DNA from 2 places in the Solibacillus silvestris genome. Region 2 is predicted to be linked to the other one. Evidence: riboswitches for the same ligand, from Rfam matches in the RefSeq annotation. Region 2 holds a riboswitch; the other holds the start of a gene.
What was found. A riboswitch is a leader RNA that binds a small molecule or an ion and turns the genes downstream of it on or off. The one in region 2 is predicted to bind cobalamin.
Positions count from the first base shown of each region.

Region 1: another riboswitch for cobalamin. It lies ahead of cobJ (precorrin-3B C(17)-methyltransferase); the one in region 2 lies ahead of ACTHOQ_RS01895 (cobalamin adenosyltransferase family protein).

Region 1 covers NZ_JBQCJW010000001.1:75,988-81,398, forward strand. Annotated here, with positions in the region: gene ACTHOQ_RS00400 (precorrin-8X methylmutase) at 1-531, opposite strand, end outside; gene cobK (precorrin-6A reductase) at 543-1,301, opposite strand; gene cobJ (precorrin-3B C(17)-methyltransferase) at 1,310-2,971, opposite strand; cobalamin riboswitch at 3,196-3,382, opposite strand; gene ACTHOQ_RS00415 (ABC transporter permease) at 3,599-5,411, opposite strand, start outside.
Region 2 covers NZ_JBQCJW010000002.1:125,729-131,139, reverse strand. Annotated here, with positions in the region: gene ACTHOQ_RS01910 (metal ABC transporter permease) at 1-552, shown strand, start outside; gene ACTHOQ_RS01905 (Fur family transcriptional regulator) at 549-959, shown strand; gene ACTHOQ_RS01900 (FAD-dependent oxidoreductase) at 1,046-2,755, opposite strand; cobalamin riboswitch at 3,045-3,225, shown strand; gene ACTHOQ_RS01895 (cobalamin adenosyltransferase family protein) at 3,496-4,032, shown strand; gene ACTHOQ_RS01890 (bifunctional adenosylcobinamide kinase/adenosylcobinamide-phosphate guanylyltransferase) at 4,091-4,633, shown strand; gene cobS (adenosylcobinamide-GDP ribazoletransferase) at 4,646-5,411, shown strand, end outside; gene ACTHOQ_RS01880 (histidine phosphatase family protein) at 5,392-5,411, shown strand, end outside.

The DNA of each region.
Region 1 (5,411 bases), on a different contig from region 2:
AGATTCTGCTGCCGAAACGAACCCAACAGGCATTCCAATGATTAAATCAGGCTTTGCGAGACCTTCTTTAACCAGGCGAATTAATTCAAGTAAAGCTGTTGGGGCATTCCCAATTGCATAAATACCACCTTCTTGTAATTGCGTCGCCTTTTGCATCGAAATAATGGCACGAGTTGTTCCAAGTTTTTTGGCTTCAATTGAAACGTCTTCATCTGCGATATAACAATGCAGATCCCCGCCATGTTTTTGGAATCGTTTGCGACCAGAACCACTTTCAATCATCTGAACATCTGCTACAACATGACGTCCTGCTAAAATCGACTGAATTCCCGCTTCAATGGCATCATCCGTAAAAATCATGCTGCGGCCCAGTTCGAAGTCTGCTGAAGCATGGATAACGCGGCGAACAACAAGCCATTGTTCATCTGTAAATGGATGTTCGCCCATTTCTTCTTTAATCATCGCAAAGCTATAGTCATAAATTTTGTCCGGGTCTACCGTTAGTGGTACGAAGTCTGTATTAAAATTCATATTTGCCATTGCTATTTGCCTCCTAATTTTTCAAACACTTTGTCGAATGAAGTGCATAAGTTTTCATAGTGTATTTTTGGTCGCTTAATTAAAATGACAGGAATGCCAAGCTCTAATGCCGCATCCATCTTCTCGTCTACCGAACCGACTTTCCCGCTTTCCTTTGTAATAATAAGTGTTGTGCTGAACTGTTCGTAAAGCGCTTTATTCAATTCTTTAGAAAACGGTCCTTGGATTGCGATAATATCGCGTTGCTTCACACCTAGTGCATTGCATTTATCCATATTCTCTTTATTTGGCAGCATCCGGCAGACAAGACGAATGTTTTCGTTATGTAATAATTGTTCCGTAAAAACGGCGAGCGTTTTACTGCCTGTCGTCAACATAATTGTTCCTGAATGTGCGGATGCAGCAATTGCCGCTTCTTTATACGTTTCCACTTCCGTAACAAGCGGATGTACATAGCTTTGTTGTGGACGTTCATATCGAATATAGGGTATACCCGTTATATTTGCAGCAGCCATCGCTGTTTTAGAAGCCTCTTCCGCATACGGATGACTTGCATCTACCACCATTGTTACGTGTCGTTCTTCGATCAGTTCCGTCATTTGCTGTACTGTTAAGCGACCGACATGATATGGAACATTCGCATCTTTTAGACTCGCAGCAGCAGAATCCGTAACAACAGTGGCCACCAGATCATAGCCGGCTTGCATTAATCGAATCGCCAGCTCTCTTGCATCACTTGTTCCTGCTAAAAATAAAATCATCGTCTCACCTAATCTCCACATGGGGCTTCTTCCACTTTAATTTTGCATGACATATCAACATAATTGAAATTCAGTATTTTCTTCACACGTTTAAAATATTTAAAGAAACGCTCATTAGGATGGGCATTTTCTTTATAGTCCGCAACGATATCCGTTAGTAAAGGAATCAATTTTTCCGGTTCGATCCCCTCCAGGACAGGTTGTGCAGCATGGGCTGTTCGTCCGACTGGCTTCGAACCGATAAACAAATCGAACTTTTTCTTGCGGTAAACAATGCCGATATCATCAAAAACCGCTCGATAACAAGCCATTCCGCACCCATTAATTCCGACATGCAGCTCTTTCGGCATTTTAATGCCTCCGAGCGTTTCCATGATCTGTTCAGCATAAGGAATGGATTCCGCTTTTTCGCCGTAACAGAAATCACACGCCTTGACGATTACTACGTCGCCGACAGGTTGAACAAGTAAACCCGTTTTTTCTACCGTTTCTACTATTCTTTGAGGTGAATCAGTTGGTACCTTCAACACGAGACGATGATCGGGCGTATATTCCATCGTACCCCGTTCCCCTACAACCTTTGCCAATGTAATCATTTGTGCAGGTGTAATCAATTTATTGGCAACACCTGGTGATACCGCAAACTCAAATATGGATTCCACTTCTTGCTGAACTAAAAAAGGATTTTCTTCAACTTTTACTACTGACGTTTCTTTATGTACGAGCGCTAATGCTTCATTTGCAAGCTGTAATGCGGTTGTTTTAATGGCTGCTGGTTCAACTATTTTTTTCTCGATAGCTTCAATTTTTTCATACCCGGTCTTTGCTTCACCCGTTTCCTGATCCAATGCCCACGGTTCCGCTTCTTTTTTCAAACGTTGATGCGGTTTTAACAGTTGTTTTTCTTCTCCTAACGTATATTTACGCTGATAGCCGCGTGGGGTAATGATTTTATTATCATAGTAAAATGTTGAAGAGTTCCCTACGACTACTGTTGTGAGCATTCCGATATCATGTTCCAGCATTTCCTCTAATGTTGTTAACACAATATCCTGCGTATCCCTGTATGCAGCTTTTACTAGCCCAACAGGTGTATCCGGTGAACGATACTTAAGCAAAATTCGTTGGGCTTCAACAATCTGTCTCGTACGTCTGCCAGATTTCGGATTATAGAATGCGATGACAAAATCCGCCATTGCCGCCGCTTCAATCCGTTTTTCAATGACCGTCCATGGTGTTAAATGGTCACTTAAACTAATCGTGCACGAATCATGCATAACCGGAGCACCGAGTAAACTGGCACAGGAGTTAATGGCAGATATACCCGGAACAACTTCTACTTCAATGCCTTCTTTTGCAGTCCAGCCCTTTTCGATTAATACTTCATATACGAGCCCCGCCATCCCGTAAACACCCGCATCCCCACTGGAAATAACGGCAACAATATGGCCGGCTTCAGCTTGTTTTACAGCTTCTTGTGCACGTGAAACTTCTTCAGTCATTCCCGTACTGACAATGGTTTTCGCTGTCACTAAATGCTCGATCAGTTCTACATACGTTTTGTAGCCCATAATATGGTCACTTTGCTGTAGCGCATCGACTGCACGTTTTGTTATATGTTCACGATCTCCAGGACCGAACCCTACAACAAAGATTTTTCCCTTTTGCATGTATACACCCTCCGTTATAGAAAAATACATCTCGCCCCATAGGGAGTGATGATAATTTTTCTTATGTGGATCCAAAAAAACTAGTATTACGTATCCACTAAGAAATAAAAAATGCCCGTACCTCTCGTCAGAAAGAGGTACGGGCATGTGAAATTAATACTAAAAAAGTATAGAAAAACACAAAAACAATTACTTGTTTCGCCTATACTTCTCCCTCCGAAAAGTAAGTATCGTTTGAATAAGCAGGTTTCCTGGCTTAAGCTTCCTTTTACTTTCACATCTTCCCATCATTTCGACAGTGATTTGTTGTGATTTCATCAGCTATTACAGTAGCGGGGGCTGCATTAGTCTTTCACTAATTTCCCTTTTACCTCACATAAATATGCAAGCACTTATTCAAATTGCTAATTATTAAATTATTATAAAAATAACATAGTCTATTAAAAAATGAAATGACTTTTAAAATATTGATAATTTATTCCTGTGGAAATAGAGCATTACATGCGTTTTCTTTCCTTCACGATCTACGTTGCTGGAAAGCGGCTTGCCTTATCGAGGAAATAATCTTTTTCCGAGTATGGGATGTCTTCATTTTTGCCTGTGCCTGAATATCGCTTCATCTTCATTTTACTGAATTAGCCTTTGAGCTAAATTTTTCCTGCTAATATAATAGCCTTGAATCAAAAATACTATAAGCGTTAAAATTAAAAAGAACGCGCTAATATTGAGCAGCAACTTGAAATCAAAAACAATATGGGAGCCTGTATCAATGAGCGCCATAAGCATCGTAAAAATATAACCGATGAATATCCCAATACATAGACCATAACTAATAAATGAAAAAACTTGCGATAAAATGAGCTTGATTAATCCGTTGGGGGATAATCCGATTAAGCGCTGAATTGTGTAATCCTCCATTTTTCCGGAAATCGTGTACATCAATGTTTGGATTACCCCAATACATGTAGCGCCAATTAAAATGGCAAGCACGCTTATAAATAAGCTCCAGCGCTGATAAAAAAATTGATTGTTTTCGGCTGTAAATGTCTCTATATCCGAAAAGCCAAGTGCTGGCCAGCGCTCATGCAGGAACTGTATTTCCTGTAATGTTTCATCGATATTTTTTGTTTCAATCATAATATCATCCACTAATAAAGTATCGCTCGCTTTCGCCACTGCTGAATCCCAGTCAATCATAATGTGAAGATTAGAAAAGCCCGTTGTAGTTAACCCAATGATTTGCATCGACTCAAGTTCAACGACTGACTGAGCTTCAAAATTGAATTTGCCGGTGCGCACCCGATCACCGACTTTTAAATGATAGAGCTCTGCATATTCCTCTGAAACAATTAATCCATTATTTGCATTGCCTACTACAGATTGCAGCTTACCGACTTCCACAAATTTTTCAATATCAATCGCTTTAAACGTTTCGCCTTGCCACTTTTCATCAATAAAAAGCTCTAAATGATCATATGTGCTTCTTGCAAAGGCATAGTCAACGGAAGGCAAGCGATCGATTTCCTGAATTATATCATTCGTCAGCGTAGGATAGCGCAAATCATTCGCCACAGCGACTGGCGCTTCGTATAAAAAGGTATGATAAGCTTTCTCGTTTTCCTGCACCGATTTAAAAAGAGTTGTCCCGAAAATGACAATCACCATTAAGCTAACAACACTTAATACAATCGGCATATTTTTTCTTATTTGCGGCATCAATTGTTGACATGCCAAATATGCCTCATTCCCAAAAATTTTGCGGACAGGCTGCAGGCATAATTTTATCAGTAACGTAAATCCATATGGCAGCACATAAAAAACAACCGCGCATAATATAAGACTGCCAAATAATATAGAAAAAACACCTTGCCCGCTATCATCATGCTTAAAACCATTTGAAAGAAACAGCAATGACGTTAAAACTGCGAAAGCGATAATAAATAATTTTCTTTTTGTTAGTTTTACGGCTGTATTGAAATTTTCCAAGGTGATTTGCAATGGCAGTAATTTCATTGTTTTACGCACTTGCCCTTGCATAATCGCAAAAAGAATGATGAAAATGCTAAGTGCAATGCTAATAATGAGCCAAACTGGAAATTGCGTGCTTACTTCAGGCAATTGCATTTTATGGACGATTGTCGGCAAGCCTTTCTTGATGACAGCATATGATAGAGCCGTCCCAAATACAGTACCGATGCTAATAATCGTGAGCACTTGGATTTGGACAATTTTCCCGACTTGTTTTTTAGTTGCTCCTAGTGACCGTAAAACCATTAATTGCTGCTTCAGTTTAAAGAACAGTAATTGGAATGTAGAAATAAGCAATACACAAGAAATGACTAGAACAAAAAACGAAAACATGACAATGAATATCATCAATGATTGAAAATTCAGCTTCACAAAATCATATTCATTCGTGACATCAATGCGCAATTCATCA
Region 2 (5,411 bases):
GGAGGCATCGGGATCAGCGCCATTTTAATTTCATTGGCAAGCGGCTTTAATACGGACTTAATGAGCTATTTATTCGGTTCTGTTTCCGCCGTGTCAAGACAGGATTTATATGTCGTACTGGCAATTGCCGCTGTAGTCATCTTATTTTTAGTGCTGTTTTTTAAGGAGCTTTTTGTTTTATCATTCGATGAAGAGTATGCAAAGGCAAGCGGCTTGCCTGCGAAATGGATTCATTTATTATTCATGATTGTTGTCGCATTAGTCATTGCTGCGAGTATGCGCATCGTCGGGATTTTACTCGTATCAAGCTTAATGACGTTGCCTGTTGCGGCTGCGATGCGTTTGGCGCGCGGCTTTAAAGAAGCGATAATTTTGGCGATTGTATTTGGGGAGCTGGCGGTTATTGTCGGATTAGTCTCCGCATTTTACTTGAATTTGGCTCCTGGTGGGACAATTGTTGTGACATCAATTATTATTTTACTATTTGTCATATTTATTAAAAAATTACTATTGAAAATTTCTATTAAATCGGAAGGGGAAGAGATACTGTGAATGCAACACGCGCATGGGAAATATTGAAGGATAATGGCTATAAAAAAACGGATAAACGAGAGTTGATATTGGATATGTTTGCGGCTACGGATAAATATTTGACAGCTCGTGATTTGCTGACAGTATTGAAAAAAGACTTCCCGGGCATGAGCTTTGATACGATTTATCGTAACTTGGCAACATTTGTTGAATTGGATATTTTAGAAGAAACAGAATTAAATGGCGAGCGCAATTTCCGTATGCATTGCGAGTCAGATCATCATCATCATCATTTTATATGCCGCGATTGTGGCAATGTGAAGGAATTATCGGTTTGTCCAATGGATATGCTCGGTGAAAAGCTGCCGGGCTATGTCGTTGAGGCACATAAATTTGAAATATACGGCAAATGTCCGGATTGCCTCTGACAGTTAAAATATTATAAAAAGAGTAAGGGGCTGTCGGAAAAGAATCGATTAAATCGGTCTTTTCCGACAGCCCCTCCTTTTTACTTTTATGCGTTAATCAGCTTTGTGTCATTGTTTGGTCCAGATGAATGTTGAATATCATTATCTTTACAATGCATTGCCGCTAAATAGCCAAAAGTCATTCCAGGTCCCAATGTCGCCCCAGGACCCGGGTAGGATTGCCCCATAATAGAGGAAGAGCAGTTGCCGCATGCATAGACGCCTTCAATTGCGGTACCGTCCTCACGCAATACCCGTGCATTTTTATCTATTACAACACCGCCTTTTGTTCCGATATCGCCAGGATATACTTTTAATGCATAATAAGGCGGGCTGTTTAATTCAAGTAAATTCGGATTTTTCAATGTCGGGTCCCCATAATATTTGTCATGTGCTGTTTCGCCTCGATGGAAATCCAAATCTTTGCCATTTTGCGCAAAGCCATTAAAGCGTTCGATCGTCTTCACTAAATTTCCTGTCGGGATATTAAGCTTTTGTTCGAGCTCGTTCACTGTTTGTCCTGTAAAGACTATATTATTTTTGAAATATTCTTTTGGGAAACCTTGCATCGGGAAGAGACCTGCAAACAGGTAGCGCTTTTTGGAGCGGCTATCTAAAATAATCCATGAAGTAATAGCCTTTCCGCCTGTTTTTTCATTGTGCTCGTACATTTTATCGACAAACTCATGATAAGGTGTCGGTTCGTTAATATAGCGATGCCCTTCTTGATCGACAATAATCATATTCGGAATGCCGCGGTCTGCCACTAGGAAAAACGGTCTTCCTTTATGATCGATAATAGAAGGCGCTCCCCACACACGATCCATTAAGCCGAATTTTGCATAAAGCTTTTCAAATGGAGAAATAATGTCGCCTGTTTGCCCATGAGGCGAGCTCGTCCATGCCGCATTTTGGGGAGTCGGCAAAAAGCGTTCTCGTTTTTCCTGGTCTTTCGAAAAGCCGCCTGACCCGAAAATAACGCCTTTTTCAGCTTTAATCGCAATTTCCTGCCCTTCTTTTATAGCTTTTATACCGATGACACGGTCCTGTTCATATATAAAATCTGTAAAAGGTGTTTGCAGCCACATTTCGCCATTTAATCCTTTGTAGGTCAACCCCATGCGAGCCATAAGCGCCTGCCCTAAAGCCGCATAATTTTTCTTTAGCAGAAGATGCTTTATTAATCGCCAGCCTAATGTCAGCGATCTTGCTTTTCCGGCAGTCGTTCTTGTGATCATATTCACTTTGACAAAGTCTTGCCCGGTCATAACAAAGCCCTTCGTATCAATCGTTGGAGGCAGGAGCTTATCCTTCCAATCTCCCAATTCATTTATATCTATTAACAGAGGCTCAATCGAACGTCCCGCGCCTTTTCCGCCTGGTAATGCAGGGTAATAATCCGAATAGTTTTTAGCATAGGAAAAACGCATATGCTTGCTTGCATTATGCATATAATCAAGCATTTCAATGCCCTTTTTTAAGTAAGTCTCTTTTATTTCATCATTTACAATATCGCCGACAGTCGCATCCAAATAAGTTTTTGCCTCTTCATAGGAATCTGCAGCATTGGCTTCCACCAAATAGCGGTTGTTTGGTATCCAAACACCTCCGCCGGATAAAGCGGAAGCCCCGCCGAAATGCTTTTCCTTTTCGATTAAAAGCGTTTTTAAGCCTTCATTTTTCGCTGTAGTGGCCGCAGCAAATCCTGATGCGCCAGACCCGACGACAACTACATCATATTCAAAATCCCATTTCATTACATAACCCCCTTGGCAGATTTTTTATTACCTGTATTTGTAAATATATTATAGCAAGCAGAGTTGGGGAATAGAAATTAAACGTATTATATCTACTTTGAATTAATTTTTTCTGCTTTAAGCGTAAAATTTATATTGAGTTGTGTTGAAAAGCTTTTGGCGGAATTTCGATTCTTCCATCAAATAATCAAGGAAAGAGGAAGAAAACGTCCAACTGATGGAATTCCATTTCAATGGAAAGTTATTTGCATAATGCCTGTAGTGTGTTAAAGTAAGTTTTACAAATCAAATAAATCTGCAGGGAAAAGATGCAAATTGCATAAATGGGAATTCGGCGGAAATCCGAAGCTATGTCCGTAACTGTAAGCGCAAATGAAAGTGAACGAGATTGCCACTGTTTTTGACGGGAAGGCATTCATGAGTAGAGAGCTGCGCGGAGCCAGGAGACCAATCTTTTTCTGATCGTGACACACCTCTTCGGAATTTGAGAGAATGTACGGCATTAAAAATCTTTTCGTCATTTCATAGGAATCGATCTTGATATTTTGAGCCATCCATTTTCTTGGGTGGCTTTTCTTATTGATAAAGAATGCAGAATCGGTTGTTGGAGCTTAATTAGAGAAAACTGCCGCATTATCGGAAATCCTGCAGTTTTAAAGCTGGCATAAGTTTTTGGGAGCTTAGTGTGTCCATCGTGTATGCGGAATAAAATATAAAATTTGAAATGTGAGGAACTTTAGATGAAAAAAGATATTCGTTATTCATGTTATCCATTTATGCGCGAAAAAAGCTCATGCGTCGATTATGAAATTCGTACAGATTCATTGACGACACGTATCGGAGCGGTCATCCCGACATTATTGGACGATGAAAAAGGGCAGATTGTATTGGAGGACTTGCGTATTATCCATCCGCTTGCATACCATGCCAACGGTTCTGTGCGCGGAAAATTGGCGATTACAGAAGAGGATTTAAGCTGGCTAAGTGACCGCTATGATTTTTATGTGAGCAATGTAAAAGAGACAATTCAACAGTTTTTGCTGCCACAAGGGGTGGAAAGCTCAGCAAGGCTGCATATTTGCCGAAGCGAAGCGAAAAAATCGTACCGTGCATTGCATAAGGTAAGTGAAGAGCGAGAAGTGCCCGAAATTTTATTCGACTTTTTAGGGCTTTTAGCGAATGTATTTTTCGTCATGGCAGTTTATATGAACAAAGAGCATTCATTCGAAGAAATTCCGTTCATCTCGAAATCCTATCCGACAAAAAAGGCAAAATAGAAGAACATAGCTCAATATTGAGCATGTTCTTTTAATCTTCCATATGGGGGTGCTGGCAATGATTTTTATTACAGGTGGCGTGCGCAGCGGGAAAAGCGCCTTTGCAGAAAAACTGGCGAGTCAAAATGGTCCTGGTAAAAATTATTATTATATTGCAGCAGGTGCGGCATTTGACGATGAGATGAAAGCACGGATAAAAAGACATCAGCTTGATCGTCAACGCCAAAGTACCGAGTGGCGAACGATTGAAATACATGTGAATATTCCTGAGGAGCTCGGACGTTTATCGGAAAATGATGTCGTGCTTTTTGAATGTGTGACGACATGGCTTTCGAATGTATTGTATGAAAGCGAATCAGCCGAGCAGCGCAGCGAATATATCCACAATTCGATTGAAATGTTAAAAAGCGAATTCGACAACTGGCATGCGCAAGGTGCTCAAATAATAATCGTGTCAAATGAAGTGTTGGACGAGCAATCATCAAAATTTGATGAAGTGAATTTATACCGCAAAAATTTGGGCCAGCTTCATCAGTGGTTCGTTAATCGGAGTGAAGAAGCATATGAAGTACAATTTCAGCTTGTGCAACAATGGAAATAAGGAGGGCGCAAATTGAAAAACAGCATAACGGGTTTTCTATTGGCATGGCAGTTTTTTTCGGCTGTACCGATAAAAAAGCAGCTTGATATGAATGCCAAATCGGTTACATGGATGTATGCCTTTTTGCCGATTATTGGTTTATTCATTGGCGCAATAATTGGAAGTGCAGTTTTTGCGCTTGCCGGCTTTAGCGATATTTCCAGCTTGCTCCTCGCCATATTGATTGTTGTCGGTTTCATTCTGCTCACAGGCGGTCTTCATTTAGATGGCTGGATTGATATGAGTGATGCCTTTTTTTCTTACGGAGAAAAAGAAAAACGATTGGGAATCTTGGATGATCCGCGCACAGGTGCCTTTGGTGTTATTAGTGTTTTTTGTTTACTGCTTTTAAAGATAGGCTTCATTTATGAATTTCTTTTAAAGGGACATTCCGCAATCATCCCATGTCTTATTTTTATTCCGTTAATCGCGCGCACAGGGATGCTGATTTACTTTTTAACGATGCAAACAGCAAAGCAAACAGGACTCGCGGCGTATTTTAAAAGTATGGTCAATTCAAAAAAGCTCGCTGTTTTACTCGGTTTGCTTTGTGGGGCTTTATTTGCGATTTGGTTCTATATAGGGGCATATAGCTTATATGTTTTATTTTTCACAATGCTTGTCATTGTTGCACTTTACCGAAACTGGTCACGGAAGCATTTTGGAGGGGTGACGGGCGATTTGCTTGGCGCATTAGGCGAGGGTTTGGAGGTTGTGCTATGGCTAACGGCATTACTGT